One region of the Aeromonas veronii genome, then DNA from elsewhere that is predicted to be linked to it. Evidence: riboswitches for the same ligand, from Rfam matches in the RefSeq annotation. Region 1 holds a riboswitch; the other holds the start of a gene.

Region 1 (4,420 bases):
CCGAAACTGAATTTATGGGGCGCATGCTAACCAATGCCCCCGCCAAAACCAAGGGGCCCGTGGGCCCCTTGTTTCATTTATGCGACTGCCAGTGCTCTCGCCTGCCGCGCCTTGCGCAGGTGATAGCCGGAGAAGATGACAAACCAGAGGGCGCTGACGGTGAAGCCTGCCAGCACGGAGTGCATCAGCCCCATCACCAGGTAGCCCATGGCCGCGCCGAAGGCGATGGCCAGGGCATAGGGCAGCTGGGTCATCACGTGATCAATGTGATGGCACCCGGCGCCGGTGGCCGACAGTATGCTGGTGCTGGAGATGGGTGAGCTGTGATCCCCGAACACCGAGCCCGCCAGCACGGCGGCCAGCATGGGCAGCATCAGGGCCACATCGCTCGCGGCCGCCATGTCACCGGCCAGCGGCAGCATGATGCCGAAGGTGCCCCAGCTGGTGCCGGTGGCAAACGCCATGGCGCAGGAGAGCACGAACACCACGGCGGGCAGCACTTCCACCGGCAGATTGCCGTTGGCCATGGAAGCCAGGTACTTGCCGGTCTCCACGTCGCGCACCACGGCACCGATGGTCCAGGCGAACAGCAGGATGTTGATGGCGGGCAGCATGGCCATCACGCCTTGCGGCGCTGCCTTCATCCAGTTCTTGGCACCGAGCTTGAGGCGCATGGCCAGGCCGATGGAGACCACCAGGCTGCACAGGGCGCCATAGACCAGGGAGGAGCCAACATTGGTGTTTTCGAACGAGCCGAGCACGCTGAAGGGCTCACCCTTGCTGGCCAGCACGGCGGCGCCGGAGTCAATCATGAAGTAGACGGTGGCCAGGGTCAGGGTCAGGATCGGCAGCACCATGTCGATCATGCCGCCGTTGCTCTCCTCGGGGCACTCCATGTCTAGACCGATGGGTCGGCCCTTGGACTCATCCCACAGCTTGCCCTCCAAAGCCCACTGCTCGTGCTGGCGCATGGAGCCGATGTCGAGCTGAAAGGCGATCACCACCAGCACCATGATCAGGGTGAATACGGCGTAGAGGTTCATGGGGATCATCTCGACGAAAGCGGAGATGGGGCTTTGATCCGTCAGGCCATGGGCCGCCATGATGCCCCCCACCAGGGCGATGATGTAGGCCCCCCAGGAGGAGATGGGCATCAGCACGCAGACCGGCGCTGCGGTGGAGTCCAGCAGATAGGCCAGCTTGGCGCGGGAGATCTGGAAACGGTCGGTGACCGGACGGCAGATGGCCCCCACCGACAGACTGTGGAAGAAATCATCGATGAAGAAGGCAAACACCATCATGCCGGTCAGCGCCTTGGCCCCCTTGCGGGTCTTGGCGCGTTTCGCGGCCCACTCGGCGAAGGCGCGAGTGGCACCGGAGACGCTCATCAGACTGATGAGGCCACCCAGCAGCAGCATGAACAGGATCATGTTGACGTTGTCGCGATTGAGCGCGCCATCGACCCAGAAGATCTTGAGCACGGTGTTCAGCATGTAATGCAGGGAAGCGAGGGGGTCAAACTGATTGAGCAGCAGGCTGCCCGCGATGATACCCACCCCCAGCGACACCAGGACGCGGCGGGTGATGATAGCCAATGCGACGGCCAGCAAGGGGGGAACGATAGACCAACCGGAGTCGGCGTAGTGAACGATGTCCATGATCTCTTTGCACCTAAAGACAGCAGGTGGAGATCTACCGAGAGGATAAAGAAACAAAACCCATGGGGAGGTAATACTCCTCAGCCCCTTCAGGTAGCGCTCCATAGTGGATGACTATGGCAGTCCTGCACCTGTTCGATGCAGAACCAGCAACCCGGTATGATGGCCTGGTCACTTCGGCGCCGACTCCTTTCCTCGAGCATCGCAGGCATCACCCTCCGCTCGGTTACTCATAGGCAGCGCGCCTCTACTTAAAGGTATTCGGGGCACATTTTATCGAGGCACGGTGTGATAGCAAGTTTTTTGATTAAAATTCAATGCGAGTATGGCGATGAATCGCGAAGCGGTAGTCAAATGGTTCACAAAAATCGATACAGCCGACATTTTCATCTATCAGGAACTCATTTGAAGATTAATGACTGCCCATCGAGGCAATATATCGCCCCACCATCTCGCCTGGCTTAATTTATATTTTCCCATAATTAATTCCGCGCGCTTGACTTGATGGCAAGCCCCCCTATAAATTAACGAAAATAGCTTTTTATCCCCCCTGTATATTTCTGCTCGCGTGGTAGCCAATATGAACGAATTTCTGAAAGTGCTGTTGAATATCCGTAGTCTGCGGGCGACCTGCCGTGAACTGACCCTGGAACAATTGGAAGAAGGTCTGGAAAAACTCACCGCCATCGTCACCGAACGCCAGCAGGATGAATCTGCCGACCGTCAGGCGCGGGAAGAACATCAACGTAAAATTGCCGAATATGCCGAAATGCTGAAAGCGGCCGGTATTGACCCCGCCGAATTGGTGGGCACAGTGGCCGTCGATTCCCCCAAAGCCGGTAAAAGCAAGCGTGCCCCCCGCCCCGCCAAATATCGTTATCTCGATGACAACGGCGTGGAAAAAACCTGGACCGGTCAGGGTCGCATGCCCTCCACCATTGCCAAGGCCGTGGCCGAAGGTAAATCCGTGGAAGCATTCGCCATCTGAAAACAGCGCGACCCTTGCAATAAAAAACCTCTCCATGGCGAGGTTTTTTATTGTCCCGAATTCGGCCTAGCCTAACCGCGATCTGCGGCCTTGACCCAAAGCACCTCGGGCGTGCCGGTACAGACGAGCAGATACCGCGCCACCGTGAAGAACCAGTCGCTCAGCCGATTCAGATAGGGCAAGACCGCCGGATTGACCTGCTCGGTGCGACTCAGGCCCAGCAGCAACCGCTCGCAGCGGCGGGTCAGGGTACGCACCACGTGGGCCTGGGCCGCCGCCCGGGAGCCGCTTGGCAAAATGAAATTATGCAGCGCAGGCAACTTGGCGCTATAGGCATCTATTTGCTGTTCGAGGCGCAATGTCCACTGCTCGCTGACCTGCCACAGCTCGCTATTTTGCGCCTCGCTGGAAAAGGCCAGCTCCCCTCCCAAGTCAAATAATTCCTGCTGCAGCAATATCAGCTCGGCCAGCAGGGTTTTCTCCTGCTCGGGTATTTCAGCCATCAACAGACCTATCTGGGAATTTAACTCATCGATGGCGCCATAGGTCTCGACGCGCGGATCATCCTTAGCCAAACGGGAGCCATCGGCCAAGCGAGTGAGTCCCTTGTCCCCCTGCCGGGTATATATTCTCATGGCGACATCCTGCTAATAATGGGAATAATCATGGGCTCCAGTCCATTGAGTTTTATCTCGTACGCCAGTGCCAATGACTGGCCCAGGGATCCTGCCGGAAAACCGGTGCGGGCCATCCACACCAGATAGGGCTCCGGAATATCGATGATACGCCAACCCCGATATTTTCCGTAAGGCATCTTGTTTGCCAGGGTGAGCAATACCCGCTCGTCCGTGAGATTATCCATCTTAATCGATATTCAGATATTTGTGAGTCTGGATGGATAGTCGCCAATTGCGGGCGATACAGGTCGCCATGGCCAGTTCGGTGGCCCTCGGCTTCTGACTGATGGGCTGCAAGGCAATCACCACATCGGGGCGCAGACTGGCGGTCGCCAGCAGGGCATCGAGCTCCTCGATGTGTCGCTCGGTCGCCACCGGATGCTTGATCTCGTTCGCCCGCTCGAGCGCCGACACCAGTACAGGCAAGCCCCCCTTCATCCCAATCTTCGGGGAGACGGTGACCCAGGTCTGTGCATGGGTCAGGATCTCGCTGGTACCGCTGGTTTCGATCTGTACCTGGTAACCCGCATCCAGCAGGGCGCCCGAGAGCTCATGGAGATCGTAGAGGCAGGGCTCGCCGCCGGTGATCACCACATGGCGCGCCTGGTAGCCCAGGATCTTGAAGCTCTCGAGGATCGCCTCCGTGCTCATCTTGCTCCAGCCATCGGACTCGTTGGATCTGTCCAGCACCTCGGCTGGGCCCACTTCACGGGCCGGATCCACCACCCAGGTATGACGGGTATCGCACCAGGGGCAGCCCACGGGGCAACCCTGCAGGCGCACGAAGATGGCGGGCAGGCCGGTAAAGACCCCCTCCCCCTGGATGGTCTGGAAAATTTCGTTGATTGGGTAGTGCATGCTGGTCACGGCTTGTTGCAAAAGGCGCGGATTATACCCCAAACAGGGGCAAGACTCACAATCCGGTTTTCTGGTTCAGGCGTGCCCTGACCCCGACCCTGTCCGCCAGATACTGGTTCAGGCCGCGGCTGCGCAGCTCGCAGGCGGGGCAAGCACCACAACCATCACCGGCAATGCCGTTGTAGCAGGTGAGGGTCTGCTGGCGCACCGTATCCAGGTGACCATAGTGATCCGCCAGG
Region 2 (4,420 bases), 880 kb from region 1:
TATCGACGACGATCTCGGCGGCAAGAGCTGCGGCCCCCTCACGTTGCGTCGTCTCGACTGGCTGGAGGAGGCGGTGCGGGATCACTATCCGTCCCTCGCGGGCAGCCTGAGTGACGAGGAGGCCGGGCTCGGTCAGCAGGGCTTGCTCGCGCGGCTCGCGGCCCTGCGCGAACCCATCAGGGAGCATCTGCTGCCACAGGCCGTCCAGGCGTAGTCGCGACAAGCGGCGATGCCGCGGCGGATTGCCGATACGAAAACAAGAAGAGGGGGCAGGGGCCCCTCTTCTTGTTGATGGAGGATTGTCGTCATTGGGCTCAGTCGAGCAGCTCCTGATGGAGACGGTTGACGATGTGGCCCGCCTCGCTCTCTTTGACCAGGAAGCAGAGGTTATGGGCGCTGGCGCCGTAGCAGATCATGCGGATATTGTGCTCGCGGATGGCATCAAATACCCGGCTGCCGACCCCGGCCGCCTCACTCATGCGGTTGCCGATGAGGGCCACCAGTGCAAGATCCGTTTCCACTTCGACCTTGCACAACTGCCCCAGCTCCGCCAGCACCTTGTCACTCAGGATCGGCTCGCCGTTGCTCTGGCTGCCGGTGTGATCCAGGGTGAGCGACACGCTCACCTCGGAGGTGGTGATGAGATCCACCGAGATGCGATGGCGCGCCAGGATGCCGAACACTTCGGCCAAAAAGCCGTAGGCGTGGAACATGTTGAGGCTGTGCAGGGTGACCAGCACCTGGGAGCGGCGCAGGGCCACGGCCCGGAACAGCGGGTTGGTGGTGGTGCTGGCGCGGATCCAGGTGCCGCCGGCGGCCGGATCCTTGGCGGAGCCGACGAAGACCGGAATGTCCTGGCGCAGGGCCGGTTGCAGGGTGGCCGGATGCAGTACCTTGGCGCCGAAGGTGGCCATCTCGGCCGCCTCCACGAAGCTGATTTCGGGAATGGGACGGGCCCGGGTGACGAGGCGCGGATCCGTGGTGTAGATGCCGGGCACGTCGGTCCAGATCTCGATGCTGCTGGCATCCAGCGCCTCGGCCAGCAGGGCCGCGCTGTAGTCGGAGCCCCCGCGTCCCAGGGTGGTGGTACGGCCGTCGCCGTCGGCGCCGATGAAGCCCTGGGTGATGACCAGGCTGTCGCCAAGCAGGGGGCCCAGACTGGCCTGGCAGAGGGTGCGGGTGGCGGCGAGATCCACGCTCGCCTTGCCAAAGCGGCTGTCGGTGCGCATCAGCTGGCGCGCATCCTGCCACTGGGCCTTGACGCCGCGCTGGTGCAGCAGCTCGGTAAAGAGGCGGGTCGACATCAGTTCACCGCAGGCGATGAGCCTGTCGGCGAGTTCAGCGTCCGTGTGCAACTGGGCCTGACGGGCCATGGTCCGGATCTCGGCGAGCTGAGCGTGGATGATGGCGCTCACATCGCCAGGTTCCCCCAGCGCCGTCAGTATGGCTTGCTGAATGTCGGCGAGCCGGGCGAGCTGGGCATCCTGACCCGCCTCGTCCAGTTCCCCTTGTGCCAGACTCACCAGCAGGTTGGTGACGCCGGCGCTGGCGCTCAGCACCACCACCCGGGTCGCCGGATTGGCCAGTACCACGTCGGCACAATGGTTCATGGCCGCGGCATCGGCGACACTGGTTCCGCCGAACTTGGCGACGTTGATCTGGCTCATAACATACTCCTGTCTCAAGGTGAAAATCCGGTTTCAGCAGGCAAAAGAGAGGAGGAGGCGATAAATGGCAGGAAAACACGAGGGTCCCGGCCAGAAGCACTCCATCCGCGGTGCCCATCCCACAGACATCCTGATGGATGCCTGTGGGATGCACACGACCGATGACAACCCGGGGGATTCAGCCCCCGCAGCCGACGTGGTGGTCTCCAGCGACTCGCCTCGTCTCGGCGCTGCTCCCCCTGACCCAAGTTCACCGGACGCTGGCGTCCTCCCTTGGGCTGCCTGGGCAGCGCTCCTCTTCTGGTGCCACCCTGAGGTGGCGTGCATGTAGAAATACCCTGCACTGGAATGCACTGTCAATCGAGTTTGCAAAAAAATCAACAATCGACAGGAACCAGACACAAGATCAATCAGTTAGCTAAATGCTTCGTACAAAGAGTTACGCGATAGTCTTGGACAATACCTTGGATCTGCGCTGCCAGTTGTAGAAGCGCTGGCGCGCCACTGGCAAGTCTTCCACCTCCAGCGGCTCGAAGCCCCGTTCCCGGAACCAGTGAATGGAGCGGGTGGTGAGCACGAACAGACGCTCGATACCGAGCCGTTTGGCCCGCTCGGCCACCTTGGCGATCAGCTGATCCCCACGGTTGGAGTTGCGGTAATCCGGGTGGATGGCGACGCAGGCCATCTCGGCCATGGCCTCCTCCATGAAGCAGTAGAGGGCGGCGCAGCCGATGATGAGACCGTCCCGCTCGATGATGGTGAACTTGTCGATCTCCATCTCCAGTTGCTCGCGGGAGCGGCGCACCAGTATGCCTTCCTCTTCCAGCGGGCGGATGAGGTCCAGGATGCCGCCGATGTCTTCGATGGCGGCGGCCCGCGCCCGCTCGGCACTTTCGCGCACTATCTGGGTGCCGAGGCCGTCGCGGCTGAACAGCTCCTGCAACATGGCGCCGTCATCCTGATAGCTCACCAGGTGGGAGCGGGGCACGCCGCCGCGACACGAAGCGATGGCCGCGCGCAGGTAACGGGCGGTGCCGGACATCTCTTCCCCTGCCTGCTCCAGCTCCACCAGGAGCTCTTCGGCCTGCTCGGGGAAGAGCTCGGAGATGGCCTCGCCGTGCCTGTCCATGACCCCCTGGGTGCTACTGAAACAGATGAGCTTGTCCGCTTTCAGATCCACCGCCACCCGCCGTGCCACCTCTTCCGAGCTCAGGTTGAAGCTCTCGCCGGTGACCGAGCAGCCGATGGGGGAGATGAGCACCATGGCCTGCTGATCCAGCTGGCGACGGATCCCCTCCACATCGATGCGGCGCACCCGGCCGCTGTGGCAGTAGTCGACGCCATCCTCCACCCCGAGCGGCTGGGCGGTGACGAAGTTGCCACTCACCACGCTCAGGCGTGCCCCCTGCATGGGGGTGTTGGCGATCCCCATGGAGAGCTGGGCCGTGATGTCGTACTGCAGCCCGCCACACACCTGTTTGATGAGGTCGAAGCTCTGATCGTCGGTGACCCGGATGCGCTTGTGGTACTGCGCCTCGATGCCGGCCCGGGCCAGCGCCTCGTCGTTCTGCGGGCGGGAGCCGAACACCAGTACCAGTCGGATGCCGAGGGTCTGCAACAGGGCGATGTCGGTGACGATGTTGGCAAAGTTGGGGTGGCAGATGGCTTCGCCCCCCATCATCAGCACGAAGGTGGCACCTCTGTGCACGTTGACATAGGGGGTGGATTGCCGAAAGGCATAGACCAGGCTGGGTTCGCGTTCACGCACTTGAGACTTCATCCATAAAAAAACAGCAATTTGCTCAATATATGAAAATAAATTCACAAATCAAGACTAAATATTGATTTGATGGCTGTTGCTGCCATTTATCTCCTCCAGGGGGAGGGGAGAGGACGGGAAACTGGCGTGGGTCAGGCGGCGTCCGGCCAAGTTGATCCCATGCCATAACCTGTTATCTTCGATACTCCTTTTCGTCAGTCGCGGCATTTCGCGAGTTTTATACAAGGACAGGGCATATGGAGCAGATTATTTCACCGGCAGAGGCGCTGCCGGGTCGACGTGAGGCGCTGGTGATTGGCCAGCAGCACGCGGTCAATGGCCATCCGACTCAGGGACCCTGGCCCGAGGGGCTGGAGTCCGCCTGGTTTGGCATGGGTTGCTTCTGGGGCGTGGAGCGTCTGTTCTGGCAGCAGCCCGGCGTCTATTCCACCGCCGCCGGTTATCAGGGGGGGCTGACCCCCAACCCCACCTACAAGGAGGTGTGCAGCGGTCTGACCGGTCATGCGGAGACGGTGCAGGTGATCTTCGATCCCAAGGTCACCAGCTATGGCGCCCTGCTCAAGCTGTTCTGGGAGCAGCACGATCCGGCCCAGGGCATGCGCCAGGGCGGGGATGTGGGCACCCAGTATCGCTCGGTGATCTTCGTCGGGGACGAGAGCCAGGAAGCCATCGCCCAGCAGAGCCTGGCCGCCTTCCAGCAGGCCATGGCGGCGAGCGGTGACGGGCGTACCATCACCACCCGCATCCTGCCGCTGGCTCCCTTCTACTATGCCGAGGATTACCACCAGCAATATCTGGAGAAGAACCCGGAAGGCTACTGTGGCCTCGGGGGGATCGGGGTCTGTCTGCCCCCCAGCCTGAATCGCTGAGTGCAAAACATGCTAAAAAGGGGCCGTTCAGGCCCCTTTTTAATGGCTAGACGAGAGAAACACAAAGAAACGAGTGAAACGGAAAGAAAATTGAAAAAAATCTG

The links. A riboswitch is a leader RNA that binds a small molecule or an ion and turns the genes downstream of it on or off. The one in region 1 is predicted to bind lysine.
Region 2: it holds a riboswitch for lysine, as region 1 does, so the genes downstream of both, lysC (lysine-sensitive aspartokinase 3) here and ABNP46_RS11875 (Na+/H+ antiporter NhaC family protein) in region 1, are expected to answer to the same signal.

Annotation. Positions count from the first base shown of each region.
Region 1 is NZ_CP157875.1:2,575,617-2,580,036, forward strand. It holds gene ABNP46_RS11875 (Na+/H+ antiporter NhaC family protein) at 78-1,658, opposite strand; lysine riboswitch at 1,745-1,916, opposite strand; gene ABNP46_RS11880 (H-NS family histone-like protein) at 2,239-2,646, shown strand; gene ABNP46_RS11885 (cob(I)yrinic acid a,c-diamide adenosyltransferase) at 2,718-3,281, opposite strand; gene ABNP46_RS11890 (DUF3820 family protein) at 3,278-3,508, opposite strand; gene queE (7-carboxy-7-deazaguanine synthase QueE) at 3,510-4,181, opposite strand; gene queC (7-cyano-7-deazaguanine synthase QueC) at 4,237-4,420, opposite strand, start outside.
Region 2 is NZ_CP157875.1:1,693,512-1,697,931, forward strand. It holds gene ABNP46_RS07940 (hypothetical protein) at 1-214, shown strand, start outside; gene lysC (lysine-sensitive aspartokinase 3) at 315-1,667, opposite strand; lysine riboswitch at 1,754-1,975, opposite strand; gene argA (amino-acid N-acetyltransferase) at 2,107-3,435, opposite strand; gene msrA (peptide-methionine (S)-S-oxide reductase MsrA) at 3,684-4,316, shown strand.